Regions from separate parts of the Rhodococcus sacchari genome, predicted to be linked through region 2. Evidence: riboswitches for the same ligand, from Rfam matches in the RefSeq annotation. Region 2 holds a riboswitch; the other holds the start of a gene.

Region 1 (10,383 bases), 1.9 Mb from region 2:
CACCGGGCGCGTCGGCCGTTCGTGGGTCGCGGCCCGTCCCGTCGACCTCGACGGTGGGCAGGTGACGCTCGCGGAGTACGAGCGGGTGCGGGTTCCCGTCGAGGGCGACCTGTTCGGGGAGGGCATCACCGTCGTCGGCGACGAACTGTGGCAGCTGACATGGAAGGACGAGGTCGCGCTGGTCCGCGACCGCGACACCCTCGCCGAGATCCGCCGCGTCGGCTACGACGGCCAGGGGTGGGGGCTGTGCGCACTGCCCGACCGCCTGGTCATGAGCGACGGCTCGGCCGAGCTGACCTTCCGTGATCCCGTCGGCTTCGACGAGATCGGCCGGGTCACGGTGGATCGTGAGGGCCGGAAGGTGCCGAACCTCAACGAACTCGAATGCGCCGAGGACGGCTCGGTGTACGCCAACGTGTGGCAGACCGACGAGATCGTGCGCATCGATCCGGAGACCGGTCACGTGGAGGCGCACATCGACGCGTCGCCGCTACGCGAGGCGCTGCCCGACGATGCGGGAGTGGACGTGCTCAACGGCATCGCGCAGGTCCCCGGGACCGATCGTTTCCTCGTCACCGGCAAGTACTGGCCGACGGTCTTCGAGGTGCGGTTCGTGCCCTGAGATCCACCCGTGCCGTGCACGGGCGGTGTGCTCGAGCCCATGTCCCGCCCTTGCGCTCCGAGCGCGGCCTCGTGGTGAAGAATCGAAGATGTGACGGAACCGGACGAGCGACCCACCCACGACGGTGGGGAGCGCCGTGCCCCGGGTTCGCAGCATCCGGGGTACAGCAACTATCCGCCGCCCCGCCGCGTGTCGGGACGGCGCACTCCCCTGCCGCCTCTGCATCCCGTGGACGAGACCCGTCGCTTCGCCGGTGCGTCGGCCGCGCGACCGGATCGCGAGGCGCGGCCCGACGACTCCTCCGCCGAAGACGCGCCGCGCGCCCCGCGCATGCCCCGCAAGCTCACCGTCACGCGGGTGGCGGCGCTGCGCAGCCGCGAGCTCACCTCGAAGGGCATCCAGACCTTCCGTCGGGCCGCGACCGCGGACGGCGCCGACAAGTCGGGTCTGACGGCCCTCACCTACGCGACGATGGCGAACTTCGCGTCCGACGCGGCGATCGCCGTCGCGCTCGCCAACACGCTGTTCTTCTCGGCGGCGACCGGTGAGGACAAGACGAAGGTCGCGCTGTACCTGCTCATCACCATCGCGCCGTTCGCGATCATCGCGCCGCTGATCGGCCCGCTGCTCGACCGGCTGCAGCACGGCCGCCGCGTCGCGCTGGCCACCTCGTTCGCGTTGCGCACGGTGCTGGCGGTGGTGCTGGTGTTCAACTTCGACAGCTGGCTGCTGTATCCGGCGGCGCTGGGGATGATGGTGCTGAGCAAATCGTTCTCGGTGCTCAAATCCGCGGTCACCCCCCGGGTGCTGCCACCCGAGATCGATCTCGTGCGGGTCAATTCCCGGCTGACGGTCTTCGGTCTGGTCGGCGGCACCATCGGTGCCGGTGCGATCGCCGCGGCCTCGGCGTGGGCGTTCGGGTCGTCGGGTGCGTTGTGGCTGTGCGCGGCGATCACGGCCTTCGGGGCCTATCTGAGCATGCGGATCCCCGCCTGGGTGGAGGTCACCGAGGGTGAGGTGCCGGCGACGCTGTCGTACCACGCCGACGCGAGGACCGAGGTGCTCGATGCGCGGACCGAGGTGATCGTCACCAAGTCCGGCAAGCGGCGCCAGCCGCTGGGCCGGGCGGTCGTCACCGGCCTGTGGGGCAACGGCACGATCCGGGTGCTCACCGGCTTCCTGACCCTGTTCATGGCGTTCGTGGCGAAGAACGCCACCGGTCAGGATCCGCTGATGCAGGCGGCGATGCTCGGCGGTGTCGGTGCGGCCGCCGCGGTCGGCAACTTCGCCGGCAACGCCACCGGTGCGCGGCTCGCGCTGGGCCGTCCCGCCCTGATCATCGTGCGCTGCACCGCCGCGGTGGTGATCGTCGCCGCGGTGGTCGCCGCGACCGGCAACGTCCTGGCCGCCGCGCTGGCCGCGTTCGTCGCGGCCTGCGCGAGTGCGCTGGCGAAGGTCTCGCTCGACGCGTCCCTGCAGCAGGATCTGCCGGAGGAGTCGATCGCGTCGGGCTTCGGCCGTTCGGAGACCGTCCTCCAGCTCAGCTGGGTGCTCGGTGGGGCGATGGGGGTTCTGCTGCCCACCGAACTGTGGCTCGGGTTCACGGTCGTCTCCGTGGTGCTGGTCCTGGGATTCGCCCAGACCGCGCTGTCCTACCGTGGGGGGACACTGCTGCCGGGATTCGGCGGTCGGCGTCCCGAGCACGTGTCCGCCCAGGCGACCGCCGGGCGCCGTCCGGGTGCCGGTGGATCCACCAACGGAGATGGGAATCGATGAACGTGAAGGCTCGGACGAAGAAGACTCTTGCGCTGCTGCTGGTGGCCCTGGTGGTCGTGGCCGCCGGTGTGGCCGCCACGGTCTGGAAGCTGGTCGACTCGGCCGAGCCCGCCCTTCCGACCATCACGGCCTACGCGTACGGCGAGACGGTGACCGTCGCCCCCGCCCAGCACTGCAATCTCTACCTCGAGGACTGTGTGGAGCACCCCCTCGGCGAGCTCTACGTTCCCGCCGGCTACCCGCTGCAGCTGTCGCTGCCGGCGGAGATCTCCGACGCCCCGTGGCGGATGATCACCGTCTACGGCGACACGCGGACCGGCCAGACCTTCCTCGACGGGCAGATGTTCGAGGCGGGTGCCCAGCGCGCGGTGACCGTCCCCAGCGACCCGGCGCTGCAGCTGCTCGGCGTCGAGATCCAGCTGCCGTCGGCCGTGGTCGACGAGGCGGGCGAGCCGATCGCGCACGCCGTCTGGGCCATCCGGACGTTCTGAGCTCCCCACAACGGCAGCGGGCCGCCGTCGCGTCGTGCGACGGCGACCGCTGCCGTTGGTGCTCTAGTGGTCGAGTTCGCGAGCGATGGCCCGCATGACCTCGGAGATCCGCTGCCCGGTCTTGCGGTCGGGATAGCGGCCGCGACGCAGGTCGGGCTGGACCGCCGCCTCGAGCAGCTTGATCATGTCCTCGATCATCCCGTGCAGCTCGTCGGGCGTGCGCCGCTTCTGCTGGGCCGGTGCCTCCCGGCGGCCCTGCCGCAGCGTGGGCTGCTCGAGGATCTCCACCTTCAGGGCCTGCGGCCCGCGACGGCCCACCGCCATGCCGAACTCGACGCGCTGACCCGGTTTCAGCGCCTCGACTCCCTCCGGCAGCGCGGAGGCGCGCACATACACGTCCTCTCCCTCGTCCTGGGACAGGAAGCCGAAGCCCTTCTCGACGTCGTACCACTTCACCCTGCCGGTCGGCACCGCGCTCACCCGCTCCTCGACGTTGGTGCCCTCGTCGGACACCATGGACACATGCAAAACAACGCGCCCCGACTCGGCGGAGTGGGACGCGTAGACGATGCCAGTGTACCCGGCCGCACCCGTCGCTCCCGGATCGTCTCGGCGCACCGGACGGCCACGACCGGGCGTGGGCGGACTACCGTGGTGACGTGGGTACATCTGCTTCGGATTCGTCTGCCGCACCGGATAACGGCCTCCTGAAGGCCGCGATCGTCTGCTTCTTCGTCGGTGTGCTGGCCGTCGCCGCCATCTTCCTCACTCCCGTGGTCACCGACGGCACGCCCGGCCTCGTCCTGTATCTGCTGACGCTGGCCTGGCCCCTGGGCTTCGTGCTGGCGATCGCCTTCGCCCTGCGCTCGGGCCGCCGCGCCCGGAACGGAGACCGCACATGAGGGTCCTGCTCAACATCATCTGGCTGATCTTCGGTGGTCTGTGGCTGGCCCTGGGTTACTTCGCCGCCGGGGTGATCTGCTGCATCCTCATCATCACCATCCCGTTCGGTATCGCCTCGTTCCGGATCGGGGTCTATGCGCTGTGGCCGTTCGGGAAGACGACGGTCGACAAGCCGACGGCCGGTGCGGCCTCGCTCATCGGCAACGTCATCTGGATCCTCGTCGCGGGGATCTGGCTGGCTCTGGGGCACATCGCCTCCGCGATCGCGATGGCGATCACCATCATCGGCATCCCCCTCGCCGTCGCGAATCTGAAGATGGTGCCGATCTCCCTCATGCCGCTCGGCAAGGACATCGTCTCCGTGGACAGCCGTCCAGGTTACCTGTGAGGTTGGTCACATAACGGCGGCATAACGAGCAGGTCTCGGGACGACTTTTCGGGTGCCCGAAGGTCACTACCTGCAGCTTCGCAAATCGGTCCATCCCGGACACCGACGCACGCCCGCGAGGGCGTGCGTTATCAATTGGTGACACTTCGGGCCTCGAGCCGTTACCGTCGTTTCCGGCCGAACCGCCTGGCTCGGCCGGTCCGGAACTGCCGCGCCAAATTCCTGTCCCGCGGTTCCGGAAGTCCCGACGAACGATCCACGGGGACAGGAAACGGGGGACCCACCGGTCTCCCAGGAACCGGGCGGCTACCGCCGCCGGGTGTCCAGGAGGCCCGAACCGCCGCTCGCGACGGTTCTCGGGGTGAAGCCGGACAGCTCCACGGAGCAGGACGGCCGGGCGACCTCTTCAGCCCGAACCCGACAGCTGACCTCGTAGGCGCGTACGGAGAGGAACACGGAACCGACATGAGCGGACGCCATCGCAAGCCCACCAATACCGGTCGTACCGTCGCCAAGTTCGCGCTGACCGGAGCCGTCCTCGGTGTCACCGGTGTCACGTTCAGCGGCACCGCGAACGCCGCTCCCGACTCCGACTGGGACCGCCTCGCACAGTGCGAGTCCGGCGGCAACTGGGCCATCAACACCGGCAACGGCTACCACGGTGGCCTGCAGTTCTCGCCGAGCACCTGGAACGCCTACGGCGGCTCGCAGTACGCCCCCACCGCCAACCAGGCCACCCGTGAGCAGCAGATCGCCGTCGCCGAGCGCGTGCTCGCCGGCCAGGGCTGGGGCGCATGGCCCTCCTGCTCGTCCAGCCTGGGCCTGACCAGCGCCGCGACGCCGCGCACCGTCGACGCCGTCCCGGCCGCGCCGATCGTCGAGACCCCCGCACCGGCCGTCACCCCGCAGCTCCCCGCGGGCATCGACGTCGCTCAGCTCCCGGCCGAGGTCCAGAACCTCCTCGCCGGTTTCGAGCAGGGTGTCACCGCTCTGCAGGATGCGGGCATCGAGCTCGACCCGAACATCCTCGACGCCGTGCGCACCGTTCTGGCCGCGCAGTAATCCGGCACCAGCGTCTTCACGAAGGACCCCGCACCGGGCCGGTGCGGGGTCCTTCCGTATCCGGGCCCGTCCGGCCCTCACCGCGGTTTCATACGACGGACGCCCGACCCTTCTCCGGGGAGAGGGGCCGGGCGTCCGGCTCGCATCGGGATCGGCGGGAACCGCCGTCCGCGGAGATCAGCGGTTGATCACCGTGTAGGGATGCGTGTAGGGCAGGTCCTCGACGGGAAGCGGGAACTCCATGTCCTCACCGTAGGGCGAGAGCGGGCCGGAGCGAGTGGACGACAACTCGGTGACGGCGTGCTCGCCGTCGACCAGCTCGGGCCATCCGTGGTCCACGTAATGCTTTTTCGAAGAGGTAGCCATGCGCTCATTTTGTCAGGTGAGTTCGGGGCGTGCTACCGCAGGTCTCTAATCTGTAACCGATGCCCCCGACCACGCCCGCTCCCGACTCCGTCCCGGACTCGCTCGCCCTCTGGCTGGCCGGTCGCCGCGACTCCGAACTGGCCGCCGCGCTGCGCGCCCGCCCCGACCTCGTGGTGCCGCCACCTGCGAGTATGTCGGTCCTCGCGAGTCGCGCCCAGCAACGCGCCTCGGTGTTCCGGGCCGCCGACGAACTGACCACCGCCGAGTTCGGGATCATCGAGCTGCTGGCCCGGGCCGGCGCCGTCGACACTCCCGTCCCGCGCGCCGCCGTCCTCGAGGAGATCGCGGGACGGACCAGCGCGAAGAATCTCGACCGCATCCTCGCCACCCTCCGTTCCCTGCTGCTGGTGTGGGGGCCGAACGACGCCCTGCGGCTCGTTCCCGCCGCCGTCGACGCCGTGCCGTGGCGGGTGGGACGCGGTGAGGACACCGCGGTCCCGGCCGGCACGGAGCTCGACGACCTGCTCGTTGCACTTCCGCCGGAGCAGCGCAGCATCCTCGAGACCCTCTCGCGCACCTCTCCGGTGGGTCGCACCCGCGACGCGGCGCCGGATACTCCCGCCGACCGGCCCGTCCAGCAGTTGCTCGCGGCCGGTCTGCTGCTGCGCCTCGACGACGAGACCGTCGAACTGCCCCACCGGGTGGGTCAGGCCCTGCGCGACGACGCGCCCTTCGAACCCGCCGCCCTCACACCGCCGCGCGCCCCGAAACGCACCCGTGCGGCCACCGACGTCAACGCCACCGCGGCCGGTGCCGCCCTGGAACTGCTGCGGCACTGCGAGAACCTGCTCGAGGTGCTCGGCGAGCAACCCGCGCCGGTCCTGCGGGCCGGTGGGCTCGGCGTTCGTGAACTGCACCGTCTCGGCAAGGGGGTCGGGCTCGACGACCAGGAGACGGCGCTGCTCGTCGAGGTCCTGGCCGGCGCGGGACTGATCGCGCGGGGTCTGCCCGATCCGCCCCCGGCCTCCGACGACGACCACTGGGCGCCCACCACCGCGACGGACGCCTGGCTCGCCGCCTCCCCCGCCTACCGATGGGCGGTCCTCGCCGGGGCGTGGCTCGATCTGGGGCGGCGGCCGTGGCTCGTCGGCCGCCGCGACCCGAACGACAAGCCGATCGCCGCGCTGTCCGACGAGGTGAAGTCCCCGACCGCCGCCCGCGACCGGCGGCTGCTGCTCGACGTGCTGTCCGAGATCCCCGCGGACGGTCCGGACGTGAGCGCGCTGCGGGCGGCCGCGGCCTGGCGGCGGCCCCGCTGGGCCGGGCGGTTCGACACCGTCTCGGTGGTCGAGACCGTCCGCGAGGCGACCTTCCTCGGACTCGTCGCGCACGGCTGCCTCGCATCGCCCGGCAAGGCGCTGCTCCACGGCGGCGACGCGGAGGCCGAGATGACCGCGGTACTGCCCGAACCCGTCGACCACGTGCTCGTCCAGGCCGATCTGACGGTGGTCGCACCCGGCCCGCTCGTCCCCGAACTCGCCGAACGGATCGCGCTGGTGGCCGACATCGAGTCGGCGGGCGCCGCCACGGTCTACCGCATCGGCGACGCCAGCGTGCGCCGCGCCCTCGACGCCGGTCTCGGCGCGAGCGACCTGCACACCCTGTTCGCGAACCATTCGCGCACACCGGTGCCGCAGTCGCTCACCTATCTCATCGACGACGTCGCGCGCCGGCACGGCCGCCTGCGGGCGGGGGTGGCGAGTTCGTTCGTGCGCGCCGACGATCCCGCCCTGCTCGCGGAGGTGCTGTCCTCCCCCGTCGCCGCGACACTGGCGTTGCGGGCCGTGGCGCCGACCGTCGCGATCTCGCAGGCGCCGCTGGCCGATGTGCTCACCGAGCTGCGGGCCGCGGGCTTCGCCCCGGCCGGTGAGGACGCCTCGGGCGCGGTGGTGGATCTGCGGCCGCGCGGCGCGCGGGTGTCCGTGCCGCGGCCCCGGGCCCGGTACGGCGGCCCGACCGTCCCCAGCGACGAGCAGCTCGACACGCTCGTGCGCACGTTGCGGGCCGGGGACCGTGCCGAGTCGGCGTCGTCGACGGCGTCGGCGCGGGGGGACGGCAGCCGTTCGGGTGGTGCCGCGACCCTCGCCCTGCTGCAGCTGGCCGTGCACGCCAAGCGCAGCGTCTCCCTCGGCTACGTGGACGCACAGGGGGTCGCGACGCGGCGGATCGTCGATCCGGTGTCGGTGGGCGGGGGCCAGTTGCAGGCCTTCGATCCCGCGACCGGTTCGGTGCGCACCTTCGTGCTGCACCGGGTCAGTTCGGTGTCCCTGGTCGACTGAGCCGGACCGGATCAGTCCTGCCGCACGAGCACGAACGGGGACGCCAGCACCCGTGAAGCCGGGGCGACGGCGAAGGTCAGCCCGAGCAGCGTGGAGGCATCGAGCGGCCGGAACTCGTCGCGCACCCACCGCCACGGCACCGGACCGTCGGCACCGTAGGAGACGACGGTCGCCGGCCGGCCGTCGAGCCAGGACGCCTCGGCGGCGACGCACATCGGCAGCACCTCACGCAGCGCAGCCCCCTCCCCCAGCAGGTTCACCGCGGTGCCGTCGGGGTCGAAACGCTTGCCGTACCAGTTCGGCATGCCGCCGAGGGCGATCACGCGGGGCGCGGCGATCCGCAGGGCTGCGGGCCCGACGAAGGTGACCCGGTAGGCGCCCGGGACGGGCGGTGCGCCGGCGGCGGGCAGGGAGCGGAACAACGCGCGCAGACCGCGCAGCGATCCGGGCAGGCCGTCGAGGGCGCTGTGGTTCGAGGTGGTCATGACGCCTCCGTCACGGTCGGGCGAGCGGTACCGGTGCGGTGCCGTTCGGCGTAGCGGGCCGCGAATCGTTCGGCCATCGCGGCGATGGTCAGGGACGGGTTCACCCCCACGTTGGCGGGGATGGCGGAGCCGTCCACCACGTAGAGGCCGGGGTGGCCGAAGACCTGGTGGTCGGTGTCGATCACCCCGGTGGTCGCGTCGGTACCGATCGCGGCCCCGCCGAGGACGTGCGCGGTGATGGACTTGCCGCCGACGCTCTCGAGCAGCAGGTTCAGCGGCCGTCCGCCGATGGAGTCGGCGAACTCGCGGGCCACCGCGTTCGCCTGCGGCAGGTAGCTCGGTGCCTGCCGACCGTCCACACCGCGCGAGCGCAGGACCCGGCGCCACGGCCGTACCGGCGACCGGTCGAACACGAGGCGGATCTCGTTCTCCACGTTCTGCATCACGGTGAACGCACTGAGACGTCGGATGAAGTTGCGCGCGAACATCGTTCGCAGCTGCAGGTCGGGACGGGCGAGCAGTGCCCGCAGGGTCTCCCGGCGGCGACGGCGCGGGTCGTCGCCGTCGACGAGCGGCCCGAGCTGGAAGCGCATGTGCCACCCGCCGACGTAGCGGTTCTGGGTGACGTGGGTGCGCTCGTCGGGATAGAACTCGCTCGAGATCGTCGGGCCGCGGGTCAGGTCGGCGTCGACGTCGTCGGCGAGGACGGCGGTGATGGCCTCCGAGTTGGTGCGCACCCCGACGCCGAGGCGGTCGGAGACGTGCGGCAGCCCCCCGTTCTCCTTGGACCGAAACAGCAGCTCGACGGTGCCGAGGACACCGGCGGCGAGCACGACCTCCGGGGCGCGCAGGCTCTCGCCGCCGGCGAGCCGCACCTCGTAGCCACCGCCGGGCAGGGCGGCGACGGAGTCCACGCGGCTGTCGGGGCGGATCCGGGCGCCGCGCCGCTGCGCGAGCCACAGGTAGTTGAGGTCGAGGGTGTTCTTGCTGCCGTAGGGGCAGCCGACGAGGCAGCCGCCGCACATCACGCAGCCGGTGCGCTCCGGGCCCTCACCCCCGAAGAAGGGATCGGGGACGGTGACGCCCTCCTCCCCGAACCAGATTGCCATCGGGGTCGGACCGTACGTTTCCCCCGCCCCCATGCGTGTCGCGACGATGCCGAGGTGCCGGTCCATGGGGCCCTCGATCGGGGCGGTGGCGCGGCCGAGCATCCGCGCGGCGGTGCGGTAGTGCTCGGCGAGTTGCGCGCGCCAGCCCGACGTCACGGACGGCCAGGCGGGATCGGTGAAGAAGGCGTCCTTCGGCTCGAGCAGCACACCGGCCCAGACGATGCTGCCGCCGCCCACCCCGACGCCCCCGATGATGCCGACATGAGCGAGGACGCGCTGGGAGAAGAAGCCGCGCAGGCCCAGTTCGGGCATCCAGAGGTAGCGGCGCGGGTCGCGGCGGGCCGCCCGGAAGTCGTCGCGGGTGTGCCGGCGTCCCTGTTCGAGGACGAGGACGCGGCGGCCCTGTTCGGCCAATCGCAGCGCCGTGACGGCGCCACCGAATCCGCTGCCGACCACGATCACGTCCGCGGCGTCGGCCTGGGTCTGTGCTGACATGAGGCCGAGCATAGAGGGATGTGACCCGTGCCGATCGGCGAGCCGGTGGTGACCGGGACCTCTTCCCTGCGGCGGGTTTTCGTCACGTGTTCGCCTGTCGCACGGCGATTTTCTGCATTACTGGCATTTTTTCCGAAATGACGTATGGTGTGGACCTGTTGAGTGATTCGCCCGTCGAAAAGGAGGGGTGCGATGGCCGACAAGCGGAAAAGCCCGAAAAAACCCGTGAAAACCCTGAAGGAACGGCGACAGGAGAAACGTCGAAGGATCGTCGAGTCCGGCGAATTTCTCCCCAAGCGCAAGCGGGGATGAAAACAACTGCACGCCATGGACATCGAAATCGGGAC
Region 2 (10,383 bases):
GCCGGCCAGGCCGGTGAGTTCCTCGGGTTCGGGCAGGTCGAAGCGGTCGGCGTGCTCGTGCTCCCCGGCCAGGGCCATCATGGCGGCGAGCATCGCGTACCGCTTGCGGAGCAGCGCCAGCGAGTCGAGCTCCACCACGTCCAGCCGGTCCTCGACCGCACGGACACCCGAGCCGGCGGGCAGACCGAACACGTCGCCGAGGGAGTGCGCGCGGTCGACGGACACGACGAGCACGGCCTCACCGGCGCGGGCCGCCGCCAGGGCCTCGGCGGCGGCGAGTGTGGTCTTGCCGGCACCGCCCTTGCCGAGGAACCAGCGCACACGGGCCGGGCCGGGGTCGGGTCGGGGGTTCAGCCCTCCACCTGCTTCTTGAGTTCCTTGAGGGCCGTGTCGGTGATGACCTTCTCGGCCTTCCGCTTGAACAGACCGATCATGGGGATGGTCAGGTCGACGGTCAGCTCGTAGTCGACGACGGTGCTGCCGGAGCCGGTGTCGGTGAGCACGTACGACCCGGACTGGGCCTTCTGGATCTCACCGCTCTCGAGTTCCCAGCTCACGGCCCGGCCGTCGGGCGCCCAGTCGTACCGCAGGACGTAGGTGTCCTTGACGATGCCGGCGTCGAGCACGAACCGCACCCGCTCGGCCCGGCCGTCGGGGCGGCTCTCGATCACCTCGACCGTCTTGGCCGCCGACACCCACGTGGGGTAGGCATCGAAATCTGCGATGACCTCCATGACGCGTTCGGCCGGCGCGTCGATGGTGATCGACCTCTTCGTCTTCTCTGCCATGGGATGTCAGTTCCCTTTCTCGGTACCTCGATGCGGCGTGGCCCCGCCCGTCGATCCGGTGCGTCCGACGGTCTATCACACACCGTACGGGCACGGCATCCGGAGGCGGCGCGGGTCAGAAGCGAGGCGGTTCCCCGGCCGGTCGTCCGGCCTCGAGACGCCGCTTGACCTCGAAGGTCATGACCTTCCCCTGCAGGCGCCGCTGGTGGTTCATCTCCGCGAGATCCGGGCCCCGGCCGGTGCCGGCCGCGTCCGCCGCGGGTTCGCAGTGCAGGAAGTAGTGGAGGACCGCACCGTCGAGGACGGGTTCGATCCACACCTCCATCGTGCCGTCCAGCGGACCGGAGACCACCCAGCGGATCCCCTTCTCGGCCCGGTCCTCCCGCACCGTCAGGACGAGATCCGGCCACCACACGCGCCACCGGTCGGGCGCCGCGATCTCCTCGGCGATGCGCTCCGGGGGTGCCGCAACGAAGGTCTGGTCCGCCACCTGAATGCTGCTCACCGGGACAGCTTCACATATCGCCGATCCGGGCCGGTCGGTCACCCCGCCGAGAGCGTCTCGGGCTCCGCGGGCGGCACCGTCGCATCGAGATGACCGCGCAGCTTCGCGCCCAGCACGTCCCACCGCCAGTCGGTCGAGACCCACTCGCGGCCCGCCGCGCCCATCGCCGCGGCGCGGTCCGGATCGGCGAGCACCTCGGCCACGGCGGTGGCGACCGCCGTCACCGAGGTGCCGTCGACGACGTAGCCGGTGCGGCCGTCGCGCACGGTCTCCGGTGCTCCCCCGGAGCGGCCGGCGACGACGGGCACGCCCGTGGCGGACGCCTCGAGATAGACGATGCCGAGCCCCTCGACGTCGAGACCGGCGCCGCGTGTGCGGCAGGGCATCGCGAACACGTCGGCGAGGGTGTGGTGGGCGGCCAGTTCCGCGGCGGGCACCGTGCCGGTGAACACGACGTGCTCGTCGACCCCGGTGCGGCGGGCGAGCTCGCGCAGCCGCTTGTCGTAGGGGCCGCCGCCCACGATCACCAGGACCGCTCCGTCGATGCGCTCGCGGATCAGCGGCAGCGCACGGATGAGCACGTCCTGGCCCTTGCGGGGCACCAGCCGCGACAGGCACAGCACCGTCGGGCGGTCGCCGAGCCGGTAGCGGACGCGCAGTTCGGCGCGCGCGCCGGGATCCGGGCGGAAGACCTCGGTGTCCACGCCCGAGGGCAGGTGTTCGAGGGCGGCCTGCGGGCCGAAGGCCGACGCGAACCGGCCGCGGGTGTAGCGGCTGACGTAGGTGATCGTGTCGGTGTGGTCGCCGATCCGCCGCAGCGCATGCCGGGCGGCGGGCAGCATCGACCAGCCGACCTCGTGACCGTGGGTGCTGGCGACGATGCGCTGCGCCCCGGCCCGGCGCATCAGCGGCGCCAGCAGCGCGAGCGGCGCGGCGGCGCCGAACCAGACGGTGTCGCAGTCGTGGGCGGTGAGCAGCTCGGTGGCGCGCCGCGCGACGTCGGGGGTCGGCAGCATCAACGTGGTGGGGTGCCGCACCACCTCGTAGGGCTGCCGGGCGTCGAACTTCGTGTGGCTGTCGCCGCGCCAGCGCGGAGCGTAGACGACGAGCTCGTCGGACGGCAGTTGCGCCGCGAACGAGTGCAGGTAGGACTGGATGCCCCCGGGTCGGGGCGGGAAATCGTTCGTCACCAGCAGGGTCCGCGACATGGCTCCACCGTAGAAGGACGGTCCGGGTCGCCGTCGAACGGGTGTCTCAGATCCGTTCGGTCAGCCAGCGGCCCCAGCGGTCGACGAACTCGCCGGTGCCGATCCCGAGCACCTCGGTGAGGGCACGGTCGAATTCGTCGTCGGAGACCGGGCCGGTCGCGAGCCGGCGGTAGAGCGTGGTGAGCCGGTCGAGTCCGTCGACGTCGGCGATGTGGGCGGCGAGCGACCAGGCGGTCTCGTAGGCGAGCACGGAGTCGACCGCCGCGAACTCCGGGTCCGCGGGCAGCCGGTCGGGTGCCCCCTCCGCGCGGATGCGGGCGGTCAGGGTCGGTGCGGTCCGGCGCAACTCGTCGGGGGTGACGGTGACATCGGTGCCACGGCCGAGGAGATCGGCGGTGCCACGGCCGAGCAGGTCGGCGTAACCCTCGAGGATCCACATCGGGGAGCCGTCGACGGTGCGGGCGCGGGTGGCGACGTGCACCATCTCGTGGCCGAGCACCGCGCGCAGGGAGTCGGCGTCGAGGCGGCTGCTCGCGGCGGGGCTGAAGACGATCCGCTGGCCGGTGGCGGTGCCCCGCTCCGGGTCCACGGCGTCGGACACGGCGACGGCGGCGATCTCGTCGCCGTTGTGCCGGGTCCCCACCAGATGGGTGAACTCGTCGCGGGAGCCGGTGACCACGACGAGGGCGCGGCGCGGCCAGTCGTCGCCCCACGCCTCCGACACCGCCTCGACCGCGGCGGGCAGTTCCGCCGCGATCGCGTCGACGAGGTCGGCCTCGTCGGGATGGCCGAGCACCAGGGAGCGTCCCCCGGCGGTCTGGGCCGCGGCGAGATGGAGGGGTCCGTGGTCCCACGGGCCACGCCAGGTCCCCGCGTCCGGGAGGTCGGGGTCGTCGTCGGCGATCCGCCAGCCCTCGGGGCGGTGCACGAACAGCACGGTGACGGGCCGGCGGGTGGGCCGCTCGTCCACGCCGTCGATCGCGTACCGCAGGTACACGCGGTGGGCGCGGACGGGGGCGGTGCCGTAGCGGGCGGCGAGATCGGCGGGCACCGGCAGCTCGGGGCCGGGTCCGAGCTCGTAGCCGAAGTCGGCGAGCGGCACGGCGGAGAGCGCGGCGAGGCGACGCCGTTCGGACTCGAACAGGCCGGGTGCGGTGGCGTCGACGAGGGTGCCGAGGGCCCGGTCGTCGCCCTCGCGGACGGCGCGGGCCCAGTCGTCGAGCAGGACCTGCAGTTCCGCCGCGGTCGCCGCGTCGGCGTCGGTGGTCTCCGTGGGACCGACGACGAGGAGCACCCCGGCGGTGAGCAGCGCGATCAGCAGTCCGGCCACGCCGAGCCGTTCCCATCCGCGGGTACCGCCGGGTGGGGACGAACGCGCGAGCACCGCGCCAGTCTAAGGCGGCGCGGTGCTGCGACCCGCGCCGGTGGGGTCAGTAGCGACGGGCGCTGTGGAAGGGGAAGCTGTCGACGGACTGCACCTTCACGGGCACACCGAAGGTCGAGGCGTGGACCATGTTGCCGTCGCCGACGTACATGCCGACATGGGAGGCGTCGTCGTAGAAGATCACCAGGTCGCCGGGCTGCAGGTTCTCGCGGGAGACGGGGATGCCGCCCTGCGCCTGGGCCTGGCTCGACCGCGGCAGCGACTTGCCGACCTGCTGGTAGGCCCAGACCATCAGCCCCGAGCAGTCGAACTGGTTCGGGCCGGTCGCACCCCACACGTAGGGCGAGCCGATCCGGGACAGTGCGGCGCGGAGCGCGCCGCTGTTGGCGCCCGGCACGAGATGCTGCAGGACCGTCTCCTCGTCGAGCCCCGGCGGGAAGGGAGTGCCGGCGAGCGCGGCCTTCTCCTCGTCGCTCAGGGCCTCGAACGCCTTCAGCACGGCCTCGATCTGCTGCTCGAGTTCGTCCTGCTTGCGCTGCAGGTCGTCGCGGAGCTGCTGGGCCTGCTCGGCGGCGGCGCGGGCCTCGTCGGCGGCGTGTTGCGCGGCGACGGCCGCCTCGGACGCCGCGGCGGTGGCGGCGCGGAAGCCTTCGACCTCCCGGGTGGTCTGTTCACCGAGGACGTCGAGGAGCACCATCTGGTCGAGCAGCTGCTGCGGTGAGTCGCTGACCATGACGGCGAAGAGCCGGTTGGTGCGGGCACCCCGGTAGTGGGCGCGCGCGAGCTTGTCGACGGTGGGCTTGAACCGGGCGATCTCGGCGCGGGCGGCGCCGAGCGCCTCGTCGGCGGCGACGGCGCGGGCCTCGGCTTCCTGCTGCGCCGCGATCTTGGCGTCGAGGTCCATACCGGCGGCGTGCAGAGCCTCCGAGGCCTGCTCGGAGCGGCGCGAGAGGTCGGCGAGGTGCTCGAGACGGGCGGTGGGACTCTCCCCCACGGGGTCGGCGGTGACCGGAGCGGAGGCGAGCCCGAGGATCAGCAGTACGGCCGCGGTGATCAGCGCCAGCCGTCCGGATCGTCGCGCGCCCGGTGTGCGAACGGGTCGTGCGACCGGTGTTCGAACGGTGTGCTTCGTCCTGTCGGAAACCACGGGGGTTCGCATCCTTTCCCAAAGGTCTCGATCAGGTTACGGAACAGCACAGGTCGGTGTCTACTCGTGGGTAGCCCGCTAGGACCGGTGAGCGAAAGCCGGGAGGGTGGATCCGGTTCGAACCGGATCCACCCTCCCGGGAAGCGCTGGACGCAGGCGCAGCGTCGATCAGAAGCGGCGGGCTCCGTCGACGGGCATCGAGGACAGCGGCGCGATCTTGACGGGCTGGCTGGACGTCGAGGCGTGCACGACGTTGCCGCCACCGATGTAGATGCCGGTGTGGCTGCCGCCGTAGAAGGAGACGACGTCACCCGGGATCAGGTCCGAGATGTTGACGGCCTGGCCCGCGGAGGCCTGCTCGTAGCTGGTGCGCGGCACGTTGAGGCCGGCCTGCTTGTAGGCCCACTGCACGAGACCGGAGCAGTCGAAGGCGTTCGGGCCCGCAGCGCCGTAGACGTAGGGGGAGCCGATCTTCGACTGGGCGGCGTCGGCGGCGCGCTGGCCGACCGAGCTGAAGGGCGCGCTGAACGGCGCGGCCGGGGCGTTCTCCGGGGCGGGCGGGAGGATGTTGGCGATCTCCGGCGGCACGGTCACACCGGCAGGGAGGTCGAAGGTGCCGATGCCGGGGATCGAGATGGGCTCCGCCATGGCGGGGCCGGCCGTGACGGTGACGGCTCCGAGAGCGAGGGCGCCGGCGACGAGGGCGCGCCGGACGGCACGCTTGCTGGTGTTCGAGACCACGAGGGGATGTTCTCCGTTTCTTCCGTTCACCCGCCGACCGAGTTAGCTGACGGGTTCGGGCCGGAAGATCAGCCCTACCCCTCGCCCGGACGGGGCGGAGGGGATTCACCCCAGGTACTACGTGTGGGTCCCCGGCTCGGCGCTTCCGATGGGAAAGCTGCCGATTAGGCGGTAACCGCGCGGCTCCGACCCGTGGGTGGACCGGAAAACTTCTCCGCTTGGTCTCGAGAAGATTACGAAACGGCATCGGTGAAGTCGAGCGCGCCGAGGTCGGACCCGCCCCGTTCGGCGCAATCACCCGTCCGCACCTGTGACGGCCACCATTCGATAACGACGAGATAACGACCGGTCCGATTCCGGCCCCTACCGAAGGTCCCACCGGCCCACCCCCTCCTGCCCGACGGACACACCGACCCGGTGGACACGCAGGTCAGCACCCACTTCCGGACACCCGCCCCGGACAGCCGGCAGCGGACGGCCCGAGTCGCCCGACATGCAGGACGATCGGTCTGTTTCGGATGAGAATCCTCCGCTTTCCGGCAGCCACCCCGAAGGGGGTGTGATGCTCGTCACCGACCCGTCCGGACCGGACTTTCCGGGCCGGTTCCGGGGGTGTCGGTACCGCTTCCTAGGCTCGGCCGCATGACCTCGCCGCGGCCCCTGCACTCCCCCTCCCCGCGACGGAGCCTCGAACCCGGAGTCCAGCTGAGTCTCGACGAACTCGACACCCCGCTGCACGACACCACCTTCGTGGTGGTCGATCTCGAGACCACCGGCGGCCGATCCGGCGAGGACGCCATCACCGAGATCGGCGCGGTCAAGGTCCGCGGCGGCGAGGTGCTGGGCGAATTCGCGACGCTCGTCGATCCCGGGCGGCCCATCCCGCCCTACATCGTCCAGCTCACCGGCATCACCACCGCGATGGTGTACGCGGCACCGAAGATCGAAGAGGTACTCCCCTCCTTCCTCGAGTTCGCCGCCGGGTCGGTGCTCGTCGCCCACAACGCGGGTTTCGACGTAGGCTTTCTGAAGGCGGCCGCCACACAGTGCGAACTGGCCTGGCCACGCTTCCAGGTGCTGTGCACCGTCAAGCTCGCCCGCCGGGTGCTCGGCCGCGACGAGGCGCCCTCGGTGAAGCTGTCGGCCCTCGCCGACCTGTTCCGGGTGTCCACCCGGCCCACCCACCGGGCCCTCGACGACGCGCGGGCCACGGTCGACGTCCTCCACGCGCTCATCGAGCGGGTCGGCAACCAGGGCGTCCACAGCCTCACCGAGCTGCGCGACTACCTGCCCGTCGTCACGGCCGAGCAGCGCGCCAAACGCGCCCTCGCCGCGCATCTGCCCCGCCGGCCCGGCGTCTACATGTTCCGCGGTCCGTCCGACGAGGTGCTGTACGTGGGGACCGCCGTCGACCTGCACCGGCGGGTCCGCACCTATTTCACCGGTTCCGAGACGCGCCCACGGCTGCGGGAGATGGTCGCGCTCACCACGCGCATCGACCACGTCGAGTGCGCGCACGGACTCGAGGCCGGGGTGCGTGAGCTGCGCCTGATCGCCGCGCACACCCCGCCCTACAACCGGCGCTCGAAGTACCCGATGCGGGGCTGGTGGATCGTTCTCACCGACGAGACGTTCCCGCGCCTGGCCGTGAGCCGCTCGCCCGGTCCCGACGCGATCGGGCCCTTCTCGGCGCGAGCGGACGCCGCCGACGTCGCCGCGCTGCTCGCCGAGCTGTGCGGGCTGCGGACCTGCACGCGCCGGATCGGCCGCACCGGCCGCCACGGGGACCGCTGCGAGCCGCTCGCGGTCGGGGGCTGCGCCGCCGCCCGGTTCGGGGTGCAGGACGCCGCGGCCTACGCCCCGCAGGTCGAGCGGGTGCGCGCGGTGATCCGCGGAACCGACGACAGCCCCCTCGTCGAGATCCAGGACCGGCTCGAGGCCCTCGTGCGCGACCAGCTGTTCGAGAACGCGGCGCGGCTGCGCGACCGGGTCGCCGCGACGGTCGTCGCGCTGCGGCGCACCCAGCGGCTCGCGGCGCTGGCCGCGATCGACGAACTGGTCGCGGCCCGCCCCCGCGAGGAGGGCGGATGGGACTTCGCGGTCGTACGGGCGGGTCGGCTGGCCTCCGCGGGAGTGGCGCCGCGGCGGGTGCCGCCGATGCCGGTCGTGGAGGCCATCACGGCCGCGGCGGAGACGGTGCGGCCGACCCCCGGCCCGCTGCGGGGCGCCTCCCCCGAGGAGATCGGCCTCGTGGCCCGCTGGCTCGATGCCGACGGGGTCCGCATCGTCCGGGCGAGCCAGGGCTGGTGCGAACCGGTACGCGGGGCGGGCCGGTTGAGCGCGTGGGCCGAGCTCGCGCGCGGGGCCCGCGCCGCCCACGGGGCGTTCTCCGCGGCGGTCGCCGACCGCTTAGGCTGAGAGCACCCGCGGAAAGGCTAAGGAGAACACATGATCAACGCGATCGTCCTGATCGATGCCGAGGCACACCGTATCCCCGAGACCGCACAGGCGGTCGCCGATCTCGACGGCGTCGACACCGTGTACTCCTGCGCGGGCGACGTCGATCTCGTCGCCATCGTCCGGGTCCGCGATCACGAGCAGATCGCCGAGGTCGTCACCCGGGGCATCAACAAGGTGGAGGGCGTGACGAACACCGTCACCCACATCGCGTTCCAGTCGTACTCGAGCGCCGACGTCGAGGCCGGCTTCTCCATCGGGAGCTGACCGCCTCATCCGGACACACGGACAGGAGGGCCTGCACTCGTCGAGTGCAGGCCCTCCTGTCGTTGTCTACAGCCCTGTCGGTCACAGCCCTGTCGGTCACAGCGCTGTCGGTCACAGCGCTGTCGGTCACAGCGCTGTCGTCACAGCGCTCCCGCTCAGTCGCGCGCGGGCGCGATGCGGTTGGTCACCTCGACCCAGCGCTCGAGCACCTTCGCCGCGGCGCCGCTGTCGATGGCGGTCGCAGCGGTCTCGATACCCGCGGCGAGGGCGTCCTCGAGCCGGCCCTCGATGCCACGGAAGGCCGCGATCGCACCGGCCGCGTTGAGCAGGACGGCGTCGCGCACCGGCCCGGTCTCGCCGGCCAGCAACGCCCGCGCCACCGCGGCGTTCTCCTCGGCGTCACCGCCGCGCAGCGCGTCCAGCGGCACGCGATCGATACCGACGTCCCGCGGATCGAGGGTGACCACCCGGATCTCGCCGTCACGGACGATGTGCACCGTGGACGTGGTGGACGTGGTGAGCTCGTCGAGACCGTCGTCGCCGCGCACCACCAGCGCCGAGTTGCCGCGCTGGGCGAGCACACCGGCGACGGTGCCGATCAGGCCCTCGAAGGCGCAGCCGATCAGACCCGCGCGCGGACGCGCCGGGTTGGTCAGCGGGCCGAGCACGTTGAAGGCCGTGGGGATACCGATCTGTTTGCGCGGCGCGGCCGCGAACCGCAGCGCCGGATGGAAGAGAGGAGCGAAGCAGAAGCCGATCCCGGCCTCGGCGACCGACTGCGCGACCTCCTCCGGTCCGAGGTCGATATGCACGCCGAGGGCCTCGAGCACGTCGGCGCCACCGCTCTTGGACGACGCCGCGCGGTTGCCATGCTTGACGACCCGGATGCCGGTCGCGGCCACGACCAGCGAGGACATCGTCGAGATGTTCACGGTGCCGGCCCGGTCACCGCCGGTGCCGACGATGTCGACGACGTCGTCGTCCACGGGCACCAGCCGGGCGTAGCCGAGCATCGTGTCGGCCAGGGCCTGCAATTCGTCGGGGGTCTCACCCTTCATCTTCAGGGCGACGCCGAACGCGGCGATCTGGGCGGGGGTGGCGTTGTCGGAGAAGATCTCGCTCATCGCCCACTGCGCCTCGGCACGGGTCAGATCCCGTCCGGCCGTCAGCGCGCCGAGAACGGCGGGCCAGCTCGTCGTCACCTCGTCCGCGTCACGCGTCGCGTTCATTCGCACCTGCCCCGCCGCATATCGCTCCCTACCGGGCACCGGCGTGCCCTCCGGACAGCAGCTTAGTCAGCGCTCTGCGGCGGTTGCAGAGCGTCCCATCCGAGGGCGGTCCCGCCGAGCCGCTGGGCGAGCGACGCCATGCGGGACTTCTCCTGGGCGCAGTGCAGCGCGTCGAGGACCTGCACGCGCTGCAGGGTGAGGGCGGCCCGGCCTTCCGCCGCTGCGGCGACCTCCTCGGGAAGCCGATCGGTGACGGCGACGGTGTACCCGTCCTGGGCGGCGAGCTCGGCGGCGCGGTCCACCCCCTCGGCGGGCAGGGACAGATGGTGACGCAGGACTGTCTCGCCCTCCGGATCCCACCGCGGTTCGGCTCCGGAGCCGCGTTCGAGGGCGGTCGAGCACGCCTCCGCGTCGTCGAAGGAGGACACGACGACGACCAGATCGTCACGCGCCGCGTCGAGCGGTTCGCTGCGCCGGCCGAAGAGGGCGCGCAGCCGCGCCCCGAGGCCTTTCCCCGTACTCATGGGACCACCTTCGCACGGCGCCCGATTCGTCGCCTCCGTACCCCTGTCGCATCGCTTCCGCTCGGTGGCACAGGGCGTCCACCTGGTGAAACTTCGGTGCCGGAGCTGCACGGACGCGCCGATTTCGGCCCCG

The links. Region 2 has a riboswitch for cyclic di-AMP ahead of OED52_RS12355 (C40 family peptidase). Riboswitches for the same ligand answer to the same signal wherever they lie in the genome.
Region 1: linked by a shared signal. The riboswitch ahead of OED52_RS03775 (transglycosylase family protein) and the one ahead of OED52_RS12355 (C40 family peptidase) in region 2 are both predicted to bind cyclic di-AMP.

The regions. Positions count from the first base shown of each region.
Region 1 covers NZ_CP107551.1:795,337-805,719, reverse strand. Annotated here, with positions in the region: gene OED52_RS03805 (glutaminyl-peptide cyclotransferase) at 1-622, shown strand, start outside; gene OED52_RS03800 (MFS transporter) at 713-2,398, shown strand; gene OED52_RS03795 (DUF2771 domain-containing protein) at 2,401-2,889, shown strand; gene OED52_RS03790 (cold-shock protein) at 2,953-3,360, opposite strand; gene OED52_RS03785 (hypothetical protein) at 3,549-3,791, shown strand; gene OED52_RS03780 (YccF domain-containing protein) at 3,788-4,180, shown strand; cyclic di-AMP (ydaO/yuaA leader) riboswitch at 4,509-4,635, shown strand; gene OED52_RS03775 (transglycosylase family protein) at 4,646-5,242, shown strand; gene OED52_RS03770 (hypothetical protein) at 5,420-5,608, opposite strand; gene OED52_RS03765 (helicase C-terminal domain-containing protein) at 5,668-7,947, shown strand; gene OED52_RS03760 (hypothetical protein) at 7,959-8,432, opposite strand; gene OED52_RS03755 (GMC oxidoreductase) at 8,429-10,036, opposite strand; gene OED52_RS03750 (hypothetical protein) at 10,364-10,383, shown strand, end outside.
Region 2 covers NZ_CP107551.1:2,710,548-2,720,930, forward strand. Annotated here, with positions in the region: gene OED52_RS12325 (ArsA family ATPase) at 1-321, opposite strand, end outside; gene OED52_RS12330 (SRPBCC family protein) at 351-788, opposite strand; gene OED52_RS12335 (polyketide cyclase / dehydrase and lipid transport) at 904-1,293, opposite strand; gene OED52_RS12340 (glycosyltransferase family 4 protein) at 1,332-2,501, opposite strand; gene OED52_RS12345 (hypothetical protein) at 2,548-3,885, opposite strand; gene OED52_RS12350 (C40 family peptidase) at 3,932-4,948, opposite strand; gene OED52_RS12355 (C40 family peptidase) at 5,201-5,773, opposite strand; cyclic di-AMP (ydaO/yuaA leader) riboswitch at 5,789-5,954, opposite strand; gene OED52_RS12360 (DEDD exonuclease domain-containing protein) at 6,416-8,191, shown strand; gene OED52_RS12365 (Lrp/AsnC family transcriptional regulator) at 8,222-8,497, shown strand; gene trpD (anthranilate phosphoribosyltransferase) at 8,653-9,726, opposite strand; gene OED52_RS12375 (ribonuclease E inhibitor RraB) at 9,789-10,250, opposite strand.